DNA from 2 places in the Lachnoanaerobaculum sp. Marseille-Q4761 genome. Region 2 is predicted to be linked to the other one. Evidence: a T-box and tRNA genes for the amino acid it is inferred to sense, from the RefSeq annotation. Region 2 holds a T-box; the other holds one or more tRNA genes.

Region 1 (6,038 bases), on a different contig from region 2:
AAATATACCGGTTTGAAAGTTTCAGGTCATGCAGGCTTTGATGAGAACGGTAGGGATATAGTTTGTGCTGCGGTATCGGTTCTGACACTGAACCTGGCAAATTCTATTGAACATTTTTGTGATGATGACTTTAGTGTTGATTCATCTGACGGTTTCTTTCATCTTATATTGCAGGATAGAAGTGAAAAATCGGGAGTGTTACTGGATTCGTGTATTCTTGGTCTTATGGATATAGGAGAGGAATACGGTGATTTTATTAAGATTAATTTACAGGAGGTCAAGTAAATGTTTAAAATGAACCTTCAGCTTTTCGCTCATAAAAAGGGAGTTGGATCTACAAAGAACGGTCGTGACTCTGAGTCAAAAAGACTTGGTGCTAAGAGAGCAGACGGACAGTTTGTTTTAGCTGGAAATATACTATACAGACAGAGAGGTACAAAAATTCATCCGGGACTTAATGTAGGTCGTGGCGGTGATGATACTTTGTTCGCTACAGTTGATGGTGTAGTTCGTTTTGAAAGAAAGGGCAGAGACAGAAAGCAGGTTTCTGTTTACCCAAGAGCTATTGCTGAATAAGAGTTGAGACAGGAGGCTTCATACAGATGTATGAGGCCTTCTTTAATACAAAGAGGTATTTATGTTTGCTGATAGTGCAAAAATTTTTATAAAATCAGGAAAAGGCGGGGATGGACATGTAAGCTTTAGAAGAGAGCTTTTTGTGGCTGCCGGCGGACCTGACGGTGGAGATGGCGGAAAAGGTGGAGATATCATCTTTGAAGTGGACGAAGGTCTGAATACTCTTACCGATTTTAGAATGAAAAGAAAGTATGTAGCAGGAGACGGAGAACCGGGAGGCAAGAGAAAATGCCATGGAGCTGATGCTAAAAGTCTTATTTTAAAAGTGCCTGAGGGTACGGTTATTAAGGACTTTGAAACCGGTAAGGTCATTGCGGATATGTCCGGAGGAAATAAAAGAGAGGTAATACTTAGAGGTGGAAAGGGCGGATTTGGAAATATGAATTTTGCCACAGCTACTATGCAGGTGCCGAAGTTTGCAAAGCCCGGACAGCCCGGAAAAGAAATGTTTGTTCTTTTAGAGCTTAAAGTTATTGCCGATGTAGGTCTTGTGGGTTTCCCAAATGTCGGAAAGTCAACACTTCTTTCAAGAGTAAGTAATGCAAAGCCTAAGATTGCAAATTATCATTTTACAACTCTGGATCCACATCTTGGAGTGGTAGATGTAAAGGGTGCCGGAGGCTTTGTTATGGCGGATATTCCGGGACTTATAGAGGGTGCGAGCGAGGGCGTCGGACTCGGTCATGATTTCCTAAAACATATTGAAAGAACAAAGGTGCTTGTACATGTGGTGGATGCGGCTTCTACTGAAGGAAGAGATCCGGTAGAGGATATAAAAACCATAATGAATGAGCTTAAAAACTATGATGAGAATCTGCTTAAAAGGCCTCAGCTTATTGCCGCCAATAAGATAGATGCAATCTATGATGAAGAGAATGATAAAATAGAAAGAATTCAGGCGGCTTTTCCGGATATCAAGGTTTTCCCCATATCGGGTGTAAGCGGAAAAGGTATACAAGAACTCCTATATGAGTTGGTAAATGTTCTTAGTACCATTGACAGAACGGTCAAAGTATTTGAAAAAGAGTTTGAAATAGATTATTCAAGTGATAAGAATTTGCCGTTTACAGTGGAAAAAGATGAGAACGGAGTATTTGTGGTGGAAGGCCCAAGAATTGAAAAAATGCTTGGATATACGAATCTTGATTCTGAGAAGGGCTTTGATTTCTTCCAAAAGTTTTTAAAAACATCAGGAGTACTTGAAAAACTTGAGGAAGCCGGAATAGTGGACGGGGATACTGTTCGTATGTATGGCCATGAGTTTGACTATTATAAATAAACAGGAGAAAAATGAATAGTAAACAAAGAGCATATTTAAAGGGTTTGGCAATGAATATTGATCCTATAATGCAAATAGGAAAGGCATCTTTGACTGAGGAGAATGTTTTTGCCATTGCAGAGGCGATGGAGCCGAGAGAATTGATTAAGATATCAGTTTTGAAAAATTGTACAGATGATCCTAAGATGATTGCAAATGAGATTGCAAACCTGACAAGAAGTGAAGTTGTTCAGGTTATAGGAAAGAAAATTGTATTGTATAAGCAGGCTGATGAACCGAGGAACAGAAAGATAAAACTTCCAAAATAATATGAAGAAAATAGGAATTCTTGGAGGTACATTTGATCCGGTTCATTTCGGTCATTTGATACTGGCACAGGAAGCAAAGGATATCTGTAATCTTGATGAAGTGTGGTTTATGCCTGCAAAAACACCGCCACATAAGCTTGGGAAAAAAGTGAGTGATTTTTCTTTAAGAAAAGATATGATAAATCTTGCTATAAAATATCATAAGGGATTTTATTGTTCTGATTTTGAAAATACTTTGGAGGGAAATTCATACACATTTAATACATTGGAAAAGCTTCAAGATAAGTATTATAATGATAAGTTTTATTTTATTATGGGTGCAGATTCTTTTTATGAGATAGAAACCTGGAAAAATCCGGATATTATCCTTAAAGTTGTAGAGCTTATAGTTGCCTCAAGAGATTACAGTAATGAAAATTTGACATTGAAAAATCATTATGAATATCTAAAAAGTAAATATAAGATTAGAGGAATACATTTTTTAGATACAATGGATATTGATATTTCATCAACCTGTATCAGAGAGATTTTGATATCGGGAGGTGATATAAAAAAGTATGTTCCGGAGGATGTTTGTAGATATATAAGAGAGAAGAGAATTTATGCTTGATTTGAATAGAGAAAAGATAGATCTTATAAAGTCGGATTTAAAAGAAAAGTTGTCAAAAAAAAGATATGAGCATACTCTTGGAGTAGCTTATGTATCTGCAGCACTGGCTATGTGCTATGGAGAAGATATTATAAAGGCGGAGCTTGCCGGTATTTTGCATGATGTGGCAAAGGCTGAAAAGGTTTCAAAGCTTAAGGAAGATATGGGAGGATTTATTGATCCTTATACTGATTCATCCTATGTGGATTTGATAGCGGATAAGGCTCCACAGATTTTACATGCTGTATATGCACCTTTTTTGGCAAAGAAGAATTATAATATAGAAGATAAAGATATCCTATCGGCTATAAGATGGCATACTACAGGTAAAAAAAATATGAGTATGCTTGAGAAAATCGTGTTTGTAGCAGATTATATAGAGCCGAACAGAAAGAAACTACCCGGACTTGATGAAATAAGGACATTGGCTTTTCATGATATAAAAAAGGCGGTGAAGAGAATTTCAAAGTCAACTATTGAGTATTTAAGCAGTCAAAATATGTATATAGACAGATTTACATATGAATTAAGAGATGATGAGGTGTAGATGGAAGTAAAAGATATTGTAAAGAAGATTTATAATATAATAGAAGATAAAAAGGGTGAGGATATTAAAGTTATTGATATCACCAAAGTAAGTACTATTGCAGATTATTTTATAATTGCAAGTGCAAATAATGTAAATCAGGTTAGTTCCATATCCGATGAAATTGATTTTATTCTGGGCAAGGAAGGTATAATGCCTCATGCCATAGAAGGTAATAAGAATGCAACATGGATATTACTGGATTATAAAGATATCATTGTTCATATTTTCTTAAGGGAAGACAGAGCATTCTATGATTTGGACAGAATCTGGAGAGACGGAATAGAAGTTGAAATGTAGAGGAACAAAAATGCTGCCATATTTAAGTGGCAGCTTTTTTAAGCTCGCGATCGGACTCGAACCGACGACCTACTCATTACGAATGAGTTGCACTACCAACTGTGCTACACAAGCCTGTATTGGTATACTTGGTAATACCATTATTATATAAATAAAGGAAGAGTCTGACTCTTCCTATTGATGACCAATCCGGGAATCGAACCCGGGTTTGTGCCGTGAGAGGGCACCGTCTTAGCCGCTTGACCAATTGGCCGAATACTCGGTTATTTACTTTTTTATGACCAATCCGGGAATCGAACCCGGGTTTGCGCCGTGAGAGGGCGCCGTCTTAGCCGCTTGACCAATTGGCCTTAAAATCGAGGTGACAAGATTCGAACTTGCGACCTCAGCGTCCCGAACGCTGCACTCCACCAAACTGAGCCACACCTCGAGATTTAAAGCAGGGGAAGAGGGGCTCGAACCCCCATTTACGGTTTTGGAGACCGTTGCTCTACCATTGAACTATTCCCCTCTGTAAGGTACTTTGATAATATACCAGTAAAGCTTAAATCTGTCAACAAAAAGTTTTATTTTTTTATAAAATAATTTGATTGAAAATTATTTTTTTAGTATTATAATCAAAGATAATATAAAAGGGGTGCTGATACGGCTGAGAGAGGTTTTCCTTAACCCATAACCTGATCCGGATAATGCCGGCGTAGGGATGAAAAACAGACTGCCGTATAGCAGTCTGTTTTTTGGAGGTAGATATGAATGCAAGTGTAGCTATACAAACATTACCTGAAGTTTATGATAATGAAGAAATCGTCAGAATAGTGGACGAAGTCATAGCATATATAAAAGGAACAGGTCTAAAATATTATGTAGGTCCGTTTGAAACAACTATTGAAGGTGATTATGATGAGCTTATGGATATTGTAAAGGAATGTCAGCATATAGCAATAAGAGCGGGAGCACCGGCTGTTATGGCATATATCAAGGTCAGCTACAGACCGGATGGAGATTTGCTCACTATAGAAAGAAAGGTTACAAAACACCATTTAGATGAGAATAAATAAAAAAGATAATATATACCCTGTTGTTTTTGGTATTGTATTTTTATTGATTTGGCAAATATTATGTTCGGTAAAAATAATTCCGTCATATTTGATGCCTTCACCGCTACAAATAGTAATGGCATTGGCAGGAGATTTTACTCTGCTGATGTATCATCTTGTATATACATTGGCAGAGAGTATACTGGGACTGGTATTAGGAGTAATATTGGGGCTTATATTTGCACTATTGATGGACAGATTTTTAAAATTATATAAAATCTTTTATCCATTTATCATTATAAGTCAAACTATACCTACTATTGCGATTGCACCATTACTGGTGCTTTGGTTTGGATATGATTTGTTGCCTAAGATTATATTGATAGTGCTGGTTACATTTTTTCCTATTACAATAGGTGTTTTTGAGAGTTTTAAAAGCACGGACAGGGATGAAATAAATTTGTTAAAATCAATGGGCGCAAGTGAATTTGATATATACAGATTTATTAAACTGCCCTCATCAATGGGAAAGTTTTTTGCCGCATTAAAAATATCGGCATCCTATTCGGTTGTGGGAGGTGTTATATCGGAATGGCTTGGAGGATTTAGGGGACTTGGAGTCTATATGACCAGAGTCAGAAAGGCATATGCCTTTGATAAGATGTTTGCGGTGATAATTATTATTTCGATACTTAGTTTATTATTATTAAAGGCGGTGGATTTATTACAGAAGATATCCATGCCATGGGAGGAGAAAAATGAAAAGAATAATTAGAAATTTTTTAGTAGCATTAAGTATAGGTGCAATGGCGTTAACAGCTACTGCCTGCGGAGATAAAAAGTCAGGTACTTCAGAGAATAAGAAATTGACTCTGGTGCTTGACTGGACACCTAATACAAATCATACAGGATTTTATGTTGCAATGGAAAAGGGATATTATAAGGATGCAGGAATAGAACTTGAAATAGTACAGCCGCCTGAGGACGGTGCGGAGGTCTTGGTATCAAGCGGTAAGGCGGACTTTGGTATATCTTTTCAGGATACTATGGCAGGAGCATTATCAGGAGATAATCCTCTTCCTATAAAAGCAATTGCGGCGATAACACAGCATAACACCTCGGGTATAATGTCAAGAAAGGGAGACGGTATTACATCTCCTAAGGGGCTTGAAGGGAAAAATTATGCGACCTGGGATATGCCTATAGAAAAGGCTGTATTACAAAATGTAGTGGAAAAGGATGG
Region 2 (6,038 bases):
AAGATGCCTTTTTAAAATGAAGTTTGAAGTTGATTTGCTTGATGCACTTTCAATAGGTATATCAATAGCTCAGGGTAATTTCTCAACAGCGGGCTCTTTGATGCTCTTACTTGGAGTGGGAAGCGAGTTGGAGGATTGGACACATAAAAAATCTGTTGACGATTTGGCAAGAAGTATGTCATTAAATGTGGATAAGGTATGGCTTGTAACAGATGACGGAGAAGTATCTGTGCCTATTTCACAGGTTCAGTCAGGAGATATTATCAGAGTACATACAGGTAATGTGGTTCCTCTTGACGGTGAAATGATTAGCGGAGAGGCTATGTTAAACCAAGCTTCACTTACAGGTGAATCAGTACCTGTTGAAAAGAGCGCCGGTTCAAGAGTATATGCCGGTACTGTAGTTGAAGAGGGAGAATGTCTACTAAGAGCCATATCAGCTACAGGTCAAAGCAGATATGACAAAATCGTATCAATGATTGAGGAGAGTGAGAAGTTAAAGTCAAATACTGAGAATATGGCAAATAAGCTTGCTGACAGACTTGTACCATATACACTTCTTACAACAGGACTCACATATTTATTTGGAAGAAATATAACCAGAGCATTATCTGTGCTGATGGTTGACTTTTCATGTGCATTAAAGCTTTCCATGCCTCTGGCTGTACTATCCGCCATGAGAGAAGCCGGCAATCATAAGATTATTGTAAAGGGCGGGAAGTTTATGGAGGCAATTGCCAAGGCTGATACCATAGTATTTGATAAAACAGGTACATTGACACATGCCTGCCCTAAGGTAAACAGAATCATTACATTTGACGGTGATGATGAAAATCAGATGTTAAAGATTGCTGCATGCCTTGAGGAGCATTATCCTCATTCTATTGCCAATGCTGTAGTTAAGGAAGCTAAGGATAGAAAGATTCGTCATAAAGAGATGCATTCAGAGGTGCAATATATAGTTGCACATGGTATTGCAAGCAGAATCGAGGGCGAGAAGGTTGTAATAGGAAGCTCACATTTTGTATTTGATGACGAGAAGGTTGAGGTAAGCCCTGAGGCAAGAGAAGTGGTTGATAATATCGATCACAGATATTCACATCTTTATATGGCTATAGGCGGTAAGCTGGCTGCAATTATAGAAATCACAGATCCTTTAAGAGACGAGGCAAAGGATGTGTTAAAGAAGCTTAAGGCTCTCGGCATTAAAAAGACTGTAATGATGACAGGAGATAATCATTACACAGCAGAGGCTATCGCAAAAGAGGTAGGTGTAGATAAATTCTATGCGGAAGTTTTGCCTGAGGATAAGGCAAGCTATGTGGAAAAAGAGAAAGCAAAGGGAAGAACCGTGATAATGATTGGTGACGGTATAAACGACTCACCTGCATTATCCGCAGCGGATTGCGGTATCGCCATAAGTGAAGGTGCTGCAATTGCAAGGGAAATAGCTGATGTATGTATATCGGCGGATGATTTGAATGAACTTGTAAAATTAAAAGAGCTTTCAAATATGTTAAAGAAGCGTGTGGATTCAAATTTCAGATTTATTATGGGATTTAACGGTACGCTTATCGGACTTGGTATTTTTGGAATGGTTGCGCCGGCAACATCATCACTTTTACATAATTTGTCGACTGTAGGTATATCACTTTCAAGCATGACAAATTTGATGCCGGAAAATTAAGATAAATAAATTTTAATATTGTCGGACATCTTTTGATGTCCGATTTTTCACAAAAAGGTAACAAAAAAGATTGGTGACAATTGTTTTATGTGACCGTTTTGTGTATAATAAATATAGAAACAGTTAGTAGAAATAAACTAAGAAGGAGGAAAGTATGGTTATACAGGAAGCTGCTGAGATGTATTTGGAGACTATACTCAGATTGAAAAAGAAAACGGGTGTAGTAAGAGCAGTGGATATTGCAAGAGAAATGGGTTATTCAAAGCCTACTATAAGCGAGCAGATGAAAAAGTTCAGAGAAAACGGCTATGTGGAAGTGGACAATGAAGGACATATAACACTGACTCCGAAGGGAATGGAAATTGCAGAATCAACATTGGAAAGACATAATGTCCTGGGAGAGATTTTACAAAAAATTGGTGTAAGTAAGGATACTGCAATAGAAGACGCATGTAGAATAGAACATTATATAAGCGAAGAAACATTTGAATGTTTTAAGGCATATTTTAAGAATAAATAGTTTGTAGATTATTGATAAAAAAATATCTAAATGTATTTTATCAGATACTTTATTGAAAAATCTTATGCTAACCTGTACACTTAACGCTGTTTATATTAAGTCTATGATAAAAGTAAGAGGTAAAGTATGGGATTACATATAATAAATGAGGCAAATAAATGCTTGCAATGTAAAAAGCCGCTTTGCAGCAGTCATTGTCCTATAACAACATCAATACCGCAGGTAATATCACTTTTTAAAGAAGGTAAGATAATGGAGGCGGGAGAAATCCTTTTTGAAAACAATCCTTTGTCTTTGGTTTGCTCAATAGTATGCGACCATGAGGCTCAATGCCTTGGAAACTGTATAATGAACAGAAAAAACAATCCTGTAAGATTTTGTGATATTGAAAAATTTATATCGGATTTTTATTTGGACAGAATGGAATTTGTTAAAAAGCCGAGAAAAAATATAATGGTTGCTATTATAGGTGGTGGTCCGGCAGGTATGACAGTAGCTTTCAAGATGATAAAGGAAGGCTATGATGTAACTATCTTTGATGAGAAAAATACCATAGGAGGAGTTCTTCAATACGGTATTCCGGATTTCAGATTGCCAAAATCTTTAATGCAAAGATACTATGATAAGATGGAAAAAATCGGAATTAAAATCAGAAATAATACTGCCGTAGGTGGTGCACTTGAGATAAAGGATTTGTTTAGAGACGGATATAAGGCTGTATTTGTAGGAACCGGTGTATGGAGAGCAAAGACTCTGGGTATTGCGGGTGAGAGTATGCCAAATGTCCATTTCAGTGTGGACTATCTGGCAAATCCGAACGGACATAAGCTTGGAGAGAGTGTGGCAATAATCGGTATGGGAAATGCCGCAATGGATGTGGCAAGAACCGCATTAAGGCGTGGCTCAAGAACTGTAAGACTTTATGCCAGGAGCAAGAGAGTGGCTGCAAACTCGGTAGAGGTGGAGTCGGCTAAACTGGAGGGTGCCGAGTTTATTTTCGGCAAGGCAATTGAGTCAATTACTTATGACGGACCTGTTTTTAAGACTGCAATATTTGATGATGAGGGAAATGTTACAGGCTATGAAAAAGAGCTTGATTATGTGGATGCAGACTCTACCATTATTTCTGTAAGTAACGGTCCAAAGAATAAGCTGGTGCTTACAACAGAAGGATTAAGGGCATCGGATAAAGGTCTTTTGATAGTGGATGAGAATTGTATGACAACTGTTGAGGGCGTTTTTGCGGCAGGTGATGTGGTGCATGGCTCAAAAACAGTGGTTGATGCTGTAGCACAGGCTAAGTTGGCAGTGGAGGGAATGCTCAGATATTTAGAGAGTTTACAATAAAAGTTATAAGTATACTTGACAAAGACAAAATCAAGTAATATTATATTGTGCATAAACGAGGAAGAGAAAAGTAGCATATATAGAAATCACAGAGAGAGTTGCATAGCTGAGAGCAATTTATGGAAATATATGTGAAGACCATCTCAGAGTGGCTTTAATAAAGCACGGTGATTCCGTTATAATCAAATGAGGGATATGTATATATCCGAATTAAGGTGGAACCGCGTCAATCGCCCTTAAACGAAAGTTTAAGGGCGATTTTTTCTTATCGCAGGGACAATTACTTTATATGGAGAATAGGAGGAAATATGAAGATAACATTAAAAGACGGCTCGATAAAAGAGTATGAAAGCAAAAAAAGTATTATTGATATAGCTAAGGATATCAGTGAGGGGCTTGCAAGAAATGTAGTTGCAGGCGAGGTAAACGGTGTAAAGCATGATTTAAGGGATGAAATTGACTCTGATTGTGAGCTGAATCTTATTACAATAAAGGATAAGGAGGCACTTTCCGTTATAAGACATTCCGCATCACATGTTTTGGCAGAAGCGGTAAAGAGGGTTTTTCCTGAGGCAAAGCTTGCCATTGGACCAAGTATTGCGGAAGGCTTTTACTATGATTTTGATCATGAACCTTTTTCAAGAGAGGATCTTGATAAACTTGAAGCCGAGATGAAAAAGATTATAAAAGAGGGAGCACATATTGAAAAATTTGAGTTGCCAAGAGAAGAGGCTATCAAATTTATGAAAGAAAAGGGAGAGCCTTATAAGGTGGAGTTGATTCAGGATCTGCCTGAGGATGAGAAGATATCTTTTTACAAGCAGGGAGATTTTACAGATCTTTGTGCAGGACCTCATCTTCAAAGAACAAAGGATATAAAGGCATTTAAGCTTATATCATCCTCCATGGCTTATTGGAGAGGCGATTCAAATAAGGCTAAGCTTCAGAGAATATACGGTACAGCATATAATTCAAAGGAGGAGCTGGAGGCGCATCTAAAGCATCTTGAAGATATCAAGCTTAGAGATCACAATAAGCTTGGAAGAGAGATGGAACTATTTACTACAGTGGATGTAATAGGACAGGGACTTCCTCTTATGCTGCCAAAGGGTACAAAGATGATACAAAAGCTCCAAAGATGGATAGAGGATTTGGAGGATAATGAGTGGGGCTATGTAAGAACAAAGACTCCTCTTATGGCTAAATCGGATCTATATAAAATATCAGGTCACTGGGATCATTATCAGGACGGTATGTTTATACTTGGAGATCCTCAAAATGACGGAGAGATTTTGGCACTCAGACCTATGACATGCCCATTCCAGTACTATGTATATAAAAATACACAAAAATCTTACAGAGATCTGCCATATCGTATGGGAGAAACATCCACACTCTTTAGAAATGAAGATTCGGGAGAGATGCATGGACTGACAAGAGTAAGACAGTTTACAATCTCAGAGGGACATAATGTAATAAGACCTGATCAGGCTGAGGAAGAACTTCAAAATTGCTTAAATCTTGCAATCTATGTGCTTGATACTTTAGGACTTAGAGATGATGTAACATTCAGACTTTCAAAATGGGATAAGAATAATAAGGAAAAATATCTTGGAGATGATGCTTACTGGGAGGGTACTCAGGCTGCTCTTAGAAATATACTTATTGAGAAGGGGCTTCCTTTCACAGAGGCTGACGGTGAGGCTGCATTCTATGGTCCAAAGATCGATATTCAGGCAAAGAATGTATATGGTAAAGAAGATACTATGATTACAATTCAGCTGGATGCGGCTATTGCAGAGAACTTTGACCTTTACTATATCGATCAAAGCGGAGCAAAGGTAAGACCTTATATAGTTCACAGAACATCACTCGGCTGCTATGAGAGAACACTTGCATGGCTTATTGAAAAATATGCGGGAAAATTCCCTACATGGTTATGTGCGGAGCAGGTAAGAATACTTCCTATATCGGATAAATATGCTGAATATGCCAATATCGTTTTAAAGGAACTTAAGAAAAACGGTGTGGATGCAACTGTTGATACAAGAACGGAGAAAATAGGCTTTAAGATAAGAGATGCAAGACTTTCAAGACTTCCATATATGCTTGTGGTAGGAGAGAAGGAAGAAGCTGAGGGAAGTGTATCTGTAAGAAGCAGATTTGCAGGAGATGAGGGCAGCAAAAAGCTTTCGGATTTTGTAGATATGATTTGCAAAGAGATAAGAACAAAGGAAATCAGAAAAGAAGAAGTAACTGAATAAATATAAAAAGGGGCGTGTAAAATTTTTTTACACGCCTCGGTTTTAATCTTTTTTAATAATATTATCAAGTAAATGAAGTGGAAAAGGTGGAAAAGCCAGAGGTTTTACAGCTATAGACATCAAAAGAACAGGATTATCATCCGCCGCACTTCTGTTGGTACCAAGTTTACCGCATTTTTTACATCTGTGAACTATTGACCATTCTCCATCATCCTTTACC

What was found. The T-box of region 2 lies ahead of thrS (threonine--tRNA ligase). A T-box ahead of a tRNA ligase gene usually reads a tRNA of that ligase, here a tRNA-Thr.
Region 1: it has a tRNA-Thr gene. The T-box ahead of thrS (threonine--tRNA ligase) is inferred to sense a tRNA for this amino acid. The anticodon was not compared.

The regions. Positions count from the first base shown of each region.
Region 1 covers NZ_JAGEKB010000003.1:176,909-182,946, reverse strand. The annotation lists gene J4O15_RS12015 (ribosomal-processing cysteine protease Prp) at 1-285, shown strand, start outside; gene rpmA (50S ribosomal protein L27) at 286-576, shown strand; gene obgE (GTPase ObgE) at 638-1,915, shown strand; gene yhbY (ribosome assembly RNA-binding protein YhbY) at 1,927-2,223, shown strand; gene nadD (nicotinate-nucleotide adenylyltransferase) at 2,225-2,833, shown strand; gene yqeK (bis(5'-nucleosyl)-tetraphosphatase (symmetrical) YqeK) at 2,826-3,419, shown strand; gene rsfS (ribosome silencing factor) at 3,420-3,758, shown strand; tRNA gene J4O15_RS11980 (tRNA-Thr) at 3,800-3,872, opposite strand; tRNA gene J4O15_RS11975 (tRNA-Glu) at 3,940-4,011, opposite strand; tRNA gene J4O15_RS11970 (tRNA-Glu) at 4,037-4,108, opposite strand; tRNA gene J4O15_RS11965 (tRNA-Pro) at 4,115-4,188, opposite strand; tRNA gene J4O15_RS11960 (tRNA-Trp) at 4,199-4,269, opposite strand; TPP riboswitch at 4,382-4,479, shown strand; gene J4O15_RS11955 (thiamine-binding protein) at 4,508-4,816, shown strand; gene J4O15_RS11950 (ABC transporter permease) at 4,803-5,570, shown strand; gene J4O15_RS11945 (ABC transporter substrate-binding protein) at 5,554-6,038, shown strand, end outside.
Region 2 covers NZ_JAGEKB010000002.1:402,726-408,763, reverse strand. The annotation lists gene J4O15_RS09070 (heavy metal translocating P-type ATPase) at 1-1,687, shown strand, start outside; gene J4O15_RS09065 (metal-dependent transcriptional regulator) at 1,842-2,207, shown strand; gene J4O15_RS09060 (FAD-dependent oxidoreductase) at 2,334-3,554, shown strand; T-box leader at 3,604-3,795, shown strand; gene thrS (threonine--tRNA ligase) at 3,863-5,818, shown strand; gene J4O15_RS09050 (RNHCP domain-containing protein) at 5,861-6,038, opposite strand, start outside.